DNA from 3 places in the Streptomyces sp. CAI-85 genome. Region 3 is predicted to be linked to each of the others. Evidence: riboswitches for the same ligand, from Rfam matches in the RefSeq annotation. Region 3 holds a riboswitch; each other region holds the start of a gene.

Evidence for each region. A riboswitch is a leader RNA that binds a small molecule or an ion and turns the genes downstream of it on or off. The one in region 3 is predicted to bind cyclic di-AMP.
Region 1: linked by a shared signal. The riboswitch ahead of G6W55_RS27330 (transglycosylase SLT domain-containing protein) and the one ahead of G6W55_RS29410 (M23 family metallopeptidase) in region 3 are both predicted to bind cyclic di-AMP.
Region 2: linked by a shared signal. The riboswitch ahead of G6W55_RS27830 (M23 family metallopeptidase) and the one ahead of G6W55_RS29410 (M23 family metallopeptidase) in region 3 are both predicted to bind cyclic di-AMP.

The regions. Positions count from the first base shown of each region.
Region 1 covers NZ_JAANNX010000036.1:16,592-19,856, forward strand. Annotated here, with positions in the region: gene G6W55_RS27320 (outer-membrane lipoprotein carrier protein LolA) at 1-8, opposite strand, end outside; gene G6W55_RS27325 (polyprenyl synthetase family protein) at 287-1,297, opposite strand; cyclic di-AMP (ydaO/yuaA leader) riboswitch at 1,832-2,040, shown strand; gene G6W55_RS27330 (transglycosylase SLT domain-containing protein) at 2,044-2,529, shown strand; gene G6W55_RS27335 (HAD family hydrolase) at 2,556-3,265, opposite strand, start outside.
Region 2 covers NZ_JAANNX010000038.1:20,881-24,145, forward strand. Annotated here, with positions in the region: gene G6W55_RS27820 (TnsA-like heteromeric transposase endonuclease subunit) at 1-513, opposite strand, end outside; tRNA gene G6W55_RS27825 (tRNA-Met) at 755-828, shown strand; cyclic di-AMP (ydaO/yuaA leader) riboswitch at 1,144-1,318, shown strand; gene G6W55_RS27830 (M23 family metallopeptidase) at 1,326-2,378, shown strand; gene G6W55_RS27835 (aldo/keto reductase) at 2,473-3,265, shown strand, end outside.
Region 3 covers NZ_JAANNX010000046.1:18,219-21,483, reverse strand. Annotated here, with positions in the region: gene G6W55_RS29415 (pitrilysin family protein) at 1-1,339, shown strand, start outside; cyclic di-AMP (ydaO/yuaA leader) riboswitch at 1,625-1,791, shown strand; gene G6W55_RS29410 (M23 family metallopeptidase) at 1,806-2,558, shown strand; gene G6W55_RS29405 (GntR family transcriptional regulator) at 2,766-3,265, shown strand, end outside.

The DNA.
Region 1 (3,265 bases), on a different contig from region 3:
GGTGCCATGTGTGCCTTACCTCCGTCGTCGGCGGCGGCCGGTCTCTCACGTGCGAACGTCCCCACCCCGAGCCGCCATTCTCACCCGAATCGGTGAGGAGTGGTGTTTTCCGTGATGTCCATCTGACCAAATCGGAGCCGACGAAGCGTCACCCCGAGGACTCAACTCCGTGTACGCCTCCGGTATGACACCCGGGGGCGGTGGCCCGCCCGGACCCGTAGGGGTCGCGCGACGACACGGCAGGGACGGAAGCGGAGGGGGGGCCGCGGGAGAGGGGTACGGCGGTTCAGCCCGCCCGGTGCACCACCGCGTCGCACAGCTCCGTCAGCGCGGACTTCGCGTCGCACTCGGGGAGCGGGGCCAGCGCGGCGCGCGCCTCCTTGGCGTAGCGCACGGTGTCCCGGCGGGCCTGCTCCAGCGCCGGGTGGTCGCGCAGCGCGGCGACCGCCTCGGCGAGCCGGGCGTCGTCGGTGAGGTCGGAGTCGAGCAGCTCGCACAGCGCGACGTCCTCGGGGAGCCCCTGCCGGGCGGCGCGCTCCCGCAGCCGCAGCACCGGCAGCGTGGGCACGCCCTCGCGCAGGTCGGTGCCGGGCGTCTTGCCGGACTCGTGGGAGGCGGAGGCGATGTCCAGGACGTCGTCCGCCAACTGGAAGGCGACGCCGAGCCGCTCGCCGTACTGGGTGAGCACGTCGACGACCGTGTCGTCGGCGCCGGACATCATCGCGCCGAAGCGGCAGGACACCGCGACCAGCGAGCCGGTCTTGCCGCCGAGCACGTCGAGGTAGTGCTCGACCGGGTCCCGTCCGTCGACCGGTCCCGCGGTCTCCAGGATCTGGCCCGTGACGAGCCGCTCGAACGCCTCGGCCTGGACCCGTACGGCCTCGGGGCCGAGGTCGGCCAGGATGTGCGAGGCCCGCGCGAAGAGGAAGTCGCCGGTGAGGACGGCGAGGGAGTTGCCCCAGCGGGCGTTGGCGCTGGGCACCCCGCGCCGTACGGCCGCCTCGTCCATGACGTCGTCGTGGTACAGGGTCGCCAGATGGGTCAGCTCGACCACCACGGCGGACGGCACGACCCCCGGCGCGTACGGGTCGCCGAAGCGCGCCGCGAGCATCACGAGCAGCGGACGGAACCGCTTCCCGCCGGCCCGCAGGAGGTGCTGTGCGGCCTCCGTGATGAACGGAACCTCGCTCTTGGTGGCCTCGAGCAAGCCTTCCTCGACAGCCGCCAGTCCGGCCTGGACATCGGCTTCCAGAGCCTGGTCCCGCACGCTCAGCCCGAACGGCTCGACGACGGTCACGAGGGGTCTCCTGTCTGCTGGTGTCTACGGGCGATTACGCGGTTTGTCGATAGGTCTCTGCGCTCACTCAAGTCAGCGTATCCGGTCACGTTTCGATCACCGATAGCCCCCACGTCCGCCCGGGCCCGAATGCACTCGCCCGGGAGGTGCCCTGCTCAGGGCGGGCGGTGTCGGATCACGACCGATATGTTTCTGATCAGGCGATATGAAGAGACATTCACCGCAAATCCAAGGTGGGCAATACGGGGGAATGCGGAAGCCCGGCAAGGCCGTGACCCTTTACGCAGAGCATGGGCTTATTGCCCGTTTCACCCCTCTTGTGGATGCCGGTGAGTTGGCTCACTCCCCCCGATCCGGCCCTGCGGGGCGACACCCTGCGGGTACCCCCCGACTCCTCGTGCCACTCAGGCGAGTTGAGGCTTTGCGATCACAAAGGATCAAGCACCCCATAGAGCACTGATCAAGGTCAATAGGGCCGAACTGTGAATTGGCCTCTTGTTCCGGACATGTGCTCTCGCATACGTTCCCGGCCTGTCGGGCGGAACGCCGAATCCTGCCGCCGCCCGGCACCCACCGAGAACTCATGGCAGGAGCGGGGGAACCAGGTAAGTCGCCCTACCGAAATGTCCACGAAAACGGACACAACGGTACGGCTCGGGGTGAAGTCGCGTCCGTCCGGACGCGGCCGGGCAGCTCCCGCCCGAACCCGACAGCTCACCTCGCAGGCGCCGGAGAGGAACCTCGTCATGCCCGCTGCCGCTCAGCACCGCCGTACCCGCCGCACCCGTATCGCCCGCACCCTCGCCGTGGCCGCCGCCGGCGCCGGTGTGCTCGCCCTGCCGCTGGTCGGCGCGAGCACCGCGTCCGCCGCCACCTCGGCCGGCAACACGAGCACCACCGTCGCCGGGTACCCCAACAACCTGGACGGCTGGATCCGCGAATCCCTCGCGATCATGGCCGAGAAGCGCATCCCGGGCAGCTACAACGGCATCCACCGCAACATCATCCGCGAGTCGTCGGGCAACCCGGCCGCCATCAACCTGTGGGACTCCAACGCGGCCAAGGGCACCCCGTCCAAGGGCCTGCTCCAGGTGATCGACCCGACCTTCACCGCGTACCACGTGGCCGGGACCTCGTTCGACCCGTTCGACCCGGTCGCCAACATCACCGCCGCCTGCAACTACGCGGCCGCGCGCTACGGCTCGATCGACAACGTGTTCGGCGCGTACTGAGCCGACCCCCGGATTTCGGAGGCCGGTCAGGGATAGAGACGTTCGAGGACGACGGCCACGCCGTCGTCCTCGTTCGACGTCGTCACCTCGTCGGCCAGCGCCTTCAGCTCGGGGTGCGCGTTGGCCATCGCCACGCCGTGACCGGCCCACACGAACATCGGGATGTCGTTGGGCATGTCCCCGAAGGCAACGGTCTCCTCCGGGCCCACCCCGAGGTGCTCGGCGGCCAGCGCCAGGCCCGTCGCCTTGGTGATCCCGCACGGCTGGAGCTCCACCGTGCCGGGCCCCGACATGGTGACCGTGGCGAGCGAGCCCACCACCGAGCGGGCCGTCGCCGCCAACTCGTCGTCGGACAGGGCCGGATGGCGCAGCAGCACCTTGCTGATCGGCTCGCACCACAGGTCGTCCCGGGAGGCGACCCGCAGCGCCGGCAGGGTCGGGTGCGGCATCTCGTAGCCGGGCTCGATGAGGGTGAGCCCGTCGACGCCGTCCTGGTCGACGGCCGCGTACACCTGCCCGACCTCGGCCTCGATCTTGCCGAGCGCGGTCTCGGCCAACTCCCGGTCCAGGGTGACCGACCAGAGCAGACGGTTCGCGCCGGCGTCGTACAACTGCGCGCCCTGGCCGCACACCGCGAGCCCCCTGCTGTGCAGCCGGTCGAGCAACGGCCGTACGCGGGGCGCCGGTCGGCCCGTCACGACCAGATGGCGTGCGCCGGCGGCCGCCACCCGCGCGA
Region 2 (3,265 bases), on a different contig from region 3:
GGCGGCCAGGAACCGCACGTTGGCCAGCAGCACCGGATCCGCCCCCGACCAGATCTCGTACTGCCAGCCGTGGCCCTCCACCAGGTCCCCGGGCCAGGCCAGAGCCTCCGCGATCTTCGGATCAAGAAGGCGGTCGGCCGGCTTCACGTTGACCACGCGCACGTTGCCGTCCCCCAGCACCAGCAGGAAGTCCGGCACGTGCAGCCGCCACCGCCCACCCACCCGCGCCCGCAGACGGCACGGCTGGGCAAAAATCCTGACCACCTGCGGGTCGAAGTCCGCCAGCAGCAGCCGAGCCAGCTCCAGACGGCTCTCATAGACCACCAGCCCACGCGTCGTCGCCGACGCGTACTCCCCGGGATGATGCTTGTGCCCCTTCGCCGACCTGACCCGCCGCCACGGCACGGACCCGTCGAAACTGCCCCGACGCAGCTGGCTGAACTCCACGCTGCGGACCGAGTCGTCCTCGTACCGGATCGAAGCCGTCGCAGACTCCTGACTGCCAGCCCTCACGCTTGTACGCTTGGTGACCATGAGCTGACCGTAGGAAGTCGCCCAGGACCAAGAGGCCGGATGACCGAGAAGTTCCCGGGACTGACCACCACCGACCACAGGTGCTGCTAACGCCACCCGGAAGGTTGCTAGCCGACTGCTAGAGATCGACCGACACTGCTAACGCAGACCCGGAACCTACATCCCCCGGACAACCGATGTGCTTTCCACCCCGGGGATGGCGTAGAGTGGTGTTCACCGACGCGGGGTGGAGCAGCTCGGTAGCTCGCTGGGCTCATAACCCAGAGGTCGCAGGTTCAAATCCTGTCCCCGCTACTGAAGGCCGAGGGCCGGAATCCGAGAGGGTTCCGGCCCTCGGTGCGTTCCGTCCCTCCATGCGCGGTCACCTCCGGTGATCGGTCGTGCGCGCTGCGCATAACAAGTGAGTCACCATCAAAACGGGGATGACTACTGAACGGTTCCCGGGGTAGGGGCGGTGCCGGTCAACTCGCCCGTTTTTCATCGTTCATGGCCTGAAAGTCCAGGCCAGAAATGTTGTTGATCAAGGGGAACAGCTTGGAATAGCGCCCCCGGGTCTATTAACGTTCGATAACGCAGCGCGGTCGTCCCAGCCGTCACAAGCGACGGCTCCGTGCGCACGCGCCGAATCCCGCAAGGGAACCGGGGAACCACCACCTTGGGGTGAATCGCACGGCAGCCGCCGTGACCTCTGAACTCACAGAGTCACGAACGGTATACGCGCGTAGGAGACCTTCCCGCTCCGAACCCGTCAGCTAACCCGGTAGGCGGCGGAAGGAAAGGAGTGCGCCCGCGTGGTGTCCAACCGGCCTGCCCCCGAAGCCCCGTTCGTGCCGAGTCAGCGGTCCGCCGACACCTTCGTCTACGGCGGCGCGCGCACCGACGACGAGGGCCCCTGGGAGGAGTGGAACCCCACCGCGGAGTCCGTCCGCCCGCCCCGGGGCAAGCACCGGGTCGCCAAGCAGCGCGGCGGCGGCGGGTTCGCCCGTAGCTCCACCGTGCTCGGCGTCGGCGTCATCGCCGCCGTCAGCGCCGGCGGGATGGCCAGCGCCAACACCGGCAAGGCCCCGGTCTCCATCTCCCTGCCGGACCTGCCCAACGTCGGCTCGCTGATATCCGACGACGAGCCCGCCGAGGACACCGCCCCCACGCTCAGCAGCTTCGGCAGCGTGACCACCCCGCAGGCCGACGACACCGCCCCGCAGAGCGCCGCCGACGCCGGCGAGGCCCTGCGCAGCCGGATCATGGCCCAGGTCGAGTCGCAGCAGACGCAGGTCGAGACGCAGGCCCAGCTCGCCGCCGCGGAAGCCGCGGCCAAGGCCGAGGCCGACGCCGTCGCCAAGGCCGAGAAGGAGGCGGAGGCCAAGGCCACCGCCGCCAAGGAGAAGGCCGAGGCGGAGGCCAAGGAGAAGGCCGAGGCCGCGCGCCTCGCCGAGCTGGCCACGCAGTACGCGCTGCCGACCTCCTCGTACACGATCACCTCGACCTTCGGTGAGGCCGGCGCCTACTGGTCCTCCGGCTACCACACCGGCCTGGACTTCGCCGCCCCCACGGGCACGCTGATCAAGGCCGTGCACAGCGGCACGATCACGTCGGCGGGCTGGGACGGCTCGTACGGCTACAAGACCGTGCTCACCCTCGACGACGGCACCGAGATCTGGTACGCCCACCAGTCGTCGATCAGCGTCAGCGTCGGCCAGAAGGTCGCCACCGGCGATGTCATCGGCCGCGTCGGCGCCACCGGCAACGTCACCGGCGCCCACCTCCACTTGGAGGTCCACCCGGGCGGCAGCGCGTCGGGCATCGACCCGGGCGCCTGGCTGCGGAGCAAGGGCCTCAACCCCTGAGGTTCCCTCCCCGAGACTGATCCGCCCGCCGCTTCACATGCTGTTCGCACGGCGGGCGGAATCGGTTCGGCACCGGTGACCGTTGGGAAGAGGCATGACCGCTCTTCGCAAGCTCGGCACCTCCGACCTCCAGGTCTTCCCGCTCTCCCTCGGCGGCAACGTCTTCGGCTGGACCGCCGACGGGACCACCTCCTTCGCCGTCCTCGACGCCTACACCGCCGCCGGCGGCAACTTCCTCGACACCGCCGACTCCTACTCGGCGTGGATCGAGGGCAACAGCGGCGGCGAGTCCGAGACCCTGATCGGCCGCTGGACCGCCGCCCGCGGCAACCGCGACGACCTGGTGATCGCCACCAAGGTCAGCCAGCATCCGGACTTCCCCGGCCTGACCGCCGCCAACATCAAGGCCGCCGCCGACGCCTCCCTGCGCCGCCTCGGCACCGACCACATCGACCTGTACTACACCCACTTCGACAAGCCCGAGGTGCCGGTCGAGGAGATCGTCGGCGCCCTCGACGACCTGGTGCGGGCAGGCAAGGTGCGGTACACGGCCGCCTCCAACATCTCGCCGGAACGCCTCCGGGCGTCCCTGGAGTTCTCCGACCGCGAGGGCCTCGCCCGGTACGTGGCCCTCCAGCCCCACTACAACCTGGTCTCCCGCGACACCTACGAGGGCCCCCTCCAGGACCTCGCCGAACGCTCGGGGCTCGCCGCCCTCCCCTACTCCGGGCTCGCCTCCGGCTTCCTCACCGGCAAGTACCGGCCGGGCGGTGCGACGGTGGACAGCGCGCGGGCCGGGAAGGCCGGCGGGCATCTGGAGACGGAGCGGGGCCGCCGGGTCCTCACCGTGCTGGACGAGATCGCCCGCGAGCACGGCGCCGAGGTCG
Region 3 (3,265 bases):
GGCCACCCCGTGGGCCTTCCCGGCACCCGCGCGCGGCACGCTGGCCAACGGCCTCACCGTGCTGCACTGCCACCGCCCCGGCCAGCAGGTCGTCGCCGTCGAGATCATCCTCGACGCGCCCCTGGACGCCGAGCCGGCCGGTCTGGACGGCGTCGCCACGATCATGGCGCGCGCCTTCTCCGAGGGCACCGACAAGCACTCCGCCGAGGAGTTCGCCGCCGAGCTGGAGCGCTGCGGCGCCACCCTCGACGCACACGCCGACCACCCCGGCGTCCGGCTGAGCCTGGAGGTGCCCGTCTCCCGGCTGCCGAAGGCGCTCGGCCTGGTCGCCGACGCCCTGCGCGCGCCCGCGTTCGCCGACAGCGAGGTCGAACGCCTGGTCCGCAACCGCCTGGACGAGATCCCGCACGAGCTGGCCAACCCCTCCCGCCGCGCGGCCAAGGAACTGTCCAAGGAGCTGTTCCCGGCCACCGCGCGCATGTCGCGCCCCCGCCAGGGCACCGCGGAGACCGTCGAGAACATCGACTCGGCGGCCGTCCGTGCCTTCTACGAGAAGCACGTCCGGCCCGCCACCGCCTCCGCCGTGGTCGTCGGCGACCTCACCGGTGTCGACCTGGAGGCGCTGCTCGGCGACACCCTGGGCGCCTGGACGGGTTCCCAGGCCCAGCCCCTGCCGGTCGCTCCGGTGACCGCCGACGACGCCGGCCGGGTCGTCATCGTGGACCGCCCGGGTGCCGTCCAGACGCAGCTCCTGATCGGCCGGATCGGCGCCGACCGGCACGACCGCGTGTGGGCCGCGCAGGTGCTCGGCACCTACTGCCTCGGCGGCACCCTCACCTCCCGTCTGGACCGCGTCCTGCGCGAGGAGAAGGGCTACACCTACGGCGTGCGGGCGTTCGGCCAGGTCCTGCGTTCCGCCCCGGACGGCTCGGGCGCCGCGCTGCTCGCCATCAGCGGCTCCGTGGACACCCCGAACACCGGGCCGGCCCTGGACGACCTGTGGAAGGTGCTGCGCACCCTCGCGGCCGAGGGGCTCACCGACGCCGAGCGCGACGTCGCGGTGCAGAACCTCGTCGGTGTGGCGCCGCTGAAGTACGAGACCGCCGCCGCCGTCGCGGGCACGCTCGCCGACCAGGTCGAGCAGCACCTGCCCGACGACTACCAGGCCACGCTGTACCAGCAGTTGGCCGCGACCGGCACCGTGGAGGCCACCGCGGCGGCCGTGAACGCCTTCCCGGTGGACCGCCTGGTCACGGTCCTCGTGGGCGACGCCTCGCAGATCCGGGACGCCGTGGCGGCCCTCGGGATCGGCGAGGTGACGGTCGTCGCGGCCGAGTAGCCGGACACACCGCGTAGCCGGACACGCCGAGTAGCCGGACACGCCGAGTAGCCGGCAAACGGACAACTGCGCGGCCGCGTACGCGCGTACGTCCGCCACACGCGTCGGGCGGCCCTGGGCGACGGAAGCGTCACCAGGGCCGCCAGATGTCCGAATTGATGCGGAGGCTGCCTGTCTGCCCTGTGGCGTGCGCTACAAAAACCGTGATCCGTTTGAGGATTGAAAGCGGCGCCGCATAGCGTCAGTCGGGCTGTTCGTCAGGCAGTGCGCCGCATCCGCGGCACCGGACAGTCATCGCCGAGTCCCCGTACGGCGCGAGCCAGGGGAGCCGGGGACCCACTCTGTGCAGTCCCTGGGGTGAATCGGACGCCCGCGCGTACGCGAGGGGGCCCGTAGGAGACCTTCCTGCTCCGAACCCGTCAGCTAACCCGGTAGGCGAGAAGGAAGGAAAGGACCGCCCAACTTCATGGCGTTCACCTACGCCGCCGGGAAGCCGGCCGGGAAGCACCGTCGCCCCAGCCGGATGCAGCGCACCAGCGCCCGCGCGGCCGGCGTCGCGGCTCTCACCACCACCGGCGTGATGGCCACTGTCGCCTCCTCCCCGGCCTTCGCCGCGGAACCCGCCCCCGCGCAGACCGCGCTGATCCCCGTGGTCACCGGCGACGACGTCGCCGACCAGATCGACAACCAGGTCATGGCGCAGAAGGAAGCCGCCTTCGAGGAGGCCGCCCGCGAGGCCGCCGCCAAGAAGGCCGCCGAGGAGCGCGAGGCACGCGCGCGTGCCGCCCGTGAGGCCGAGCGCAAGCGCCTCAACACCTTCGTGATGCCGATCAGCGGCTCCTACGTCTCCACCGGCTACCAGGCCAGCAGCTCTCTGTGGTCCTCCGGCAGCCACACCGGCGTCGACTTCCACGCCTCCAGCGGCACCCCGGTGCACGCGGTCGGCATGGGCACCGTCGTGGAGGCCGGCTGGGGCGGCGCGTACGGCAACCAGATCGTCATCAAGATGAACGACGGCACGTACACCCAGTACGGTCACCTGTCCTCCATCGGTGTCTCGGTCGGCCAGCAGGTCACCCCGGGCCAGCAGATCGGCCTGTCCGGCGCGACCGGCAACGTCACCGGCGCGCACCTGCACTTCGAGGCCCGCACCACGGCGGAGTACGGCTCCGACCTGGACCCGGTCGCCTACCTCCGCTCGCACGGCGTGAACCTCTGACGACGCACGACAGCTTCTGACGGCGGACGGCGACACATCGTCCGGCCCCGGCCCCACGGCCGGGGCTTTCGTCGTTTTCGGGCACCCGCTGTCCAAAAAATATCCCTGGATTCCGGCCTGCCGTCGGAAATTCCGGCTCATTGCAATAGAGTCACGGAACACACGTCAATCGTCGACGTTTCACGGGGATTAAGGCGGAGGTCGGTCATGCGTATTCCGGCGCATTCGGTGTGCACGGCGATCCGGGACGACATCGTCGCCGGTGTCTACGAGCGCGGCAGCCGCCTCACCGAGGAACTCCTCGCCCGCCGCTACGGAGTTTCCCGGGTCCCCGTCCGCGAGGCGCTGCGCACCCTGGAGGCCGAGGGCTTCGTGGTCACACGCCGGCACGCGGGCGCGTGCGTGGCCGAGCCCACCGAGCACGAGGCGGCCGACCTGCTGGAGATGCGGATGCTCCTCGAACCGCTCGGCGCCGCCCGCGCCGCCCAGCGCCGCACCGAGGCCCATCTGAAGGTGCTGCGCGGACTCGTCCGGCTGGGCCAGGAGCGCGCCAGGAGGGGCAACAGCGAGGATCTGCGCTCCCTGGGCGGCTGGTTCCACGAGACGCTCGCCCAGGCCTCCGGGAGCCAGGCCCTGACCTCGATGCTCACCCAGCTCCGGCACAAGATCGCCTGGATGTACGCGGTGGACGCCCCGGCCGACCCGGT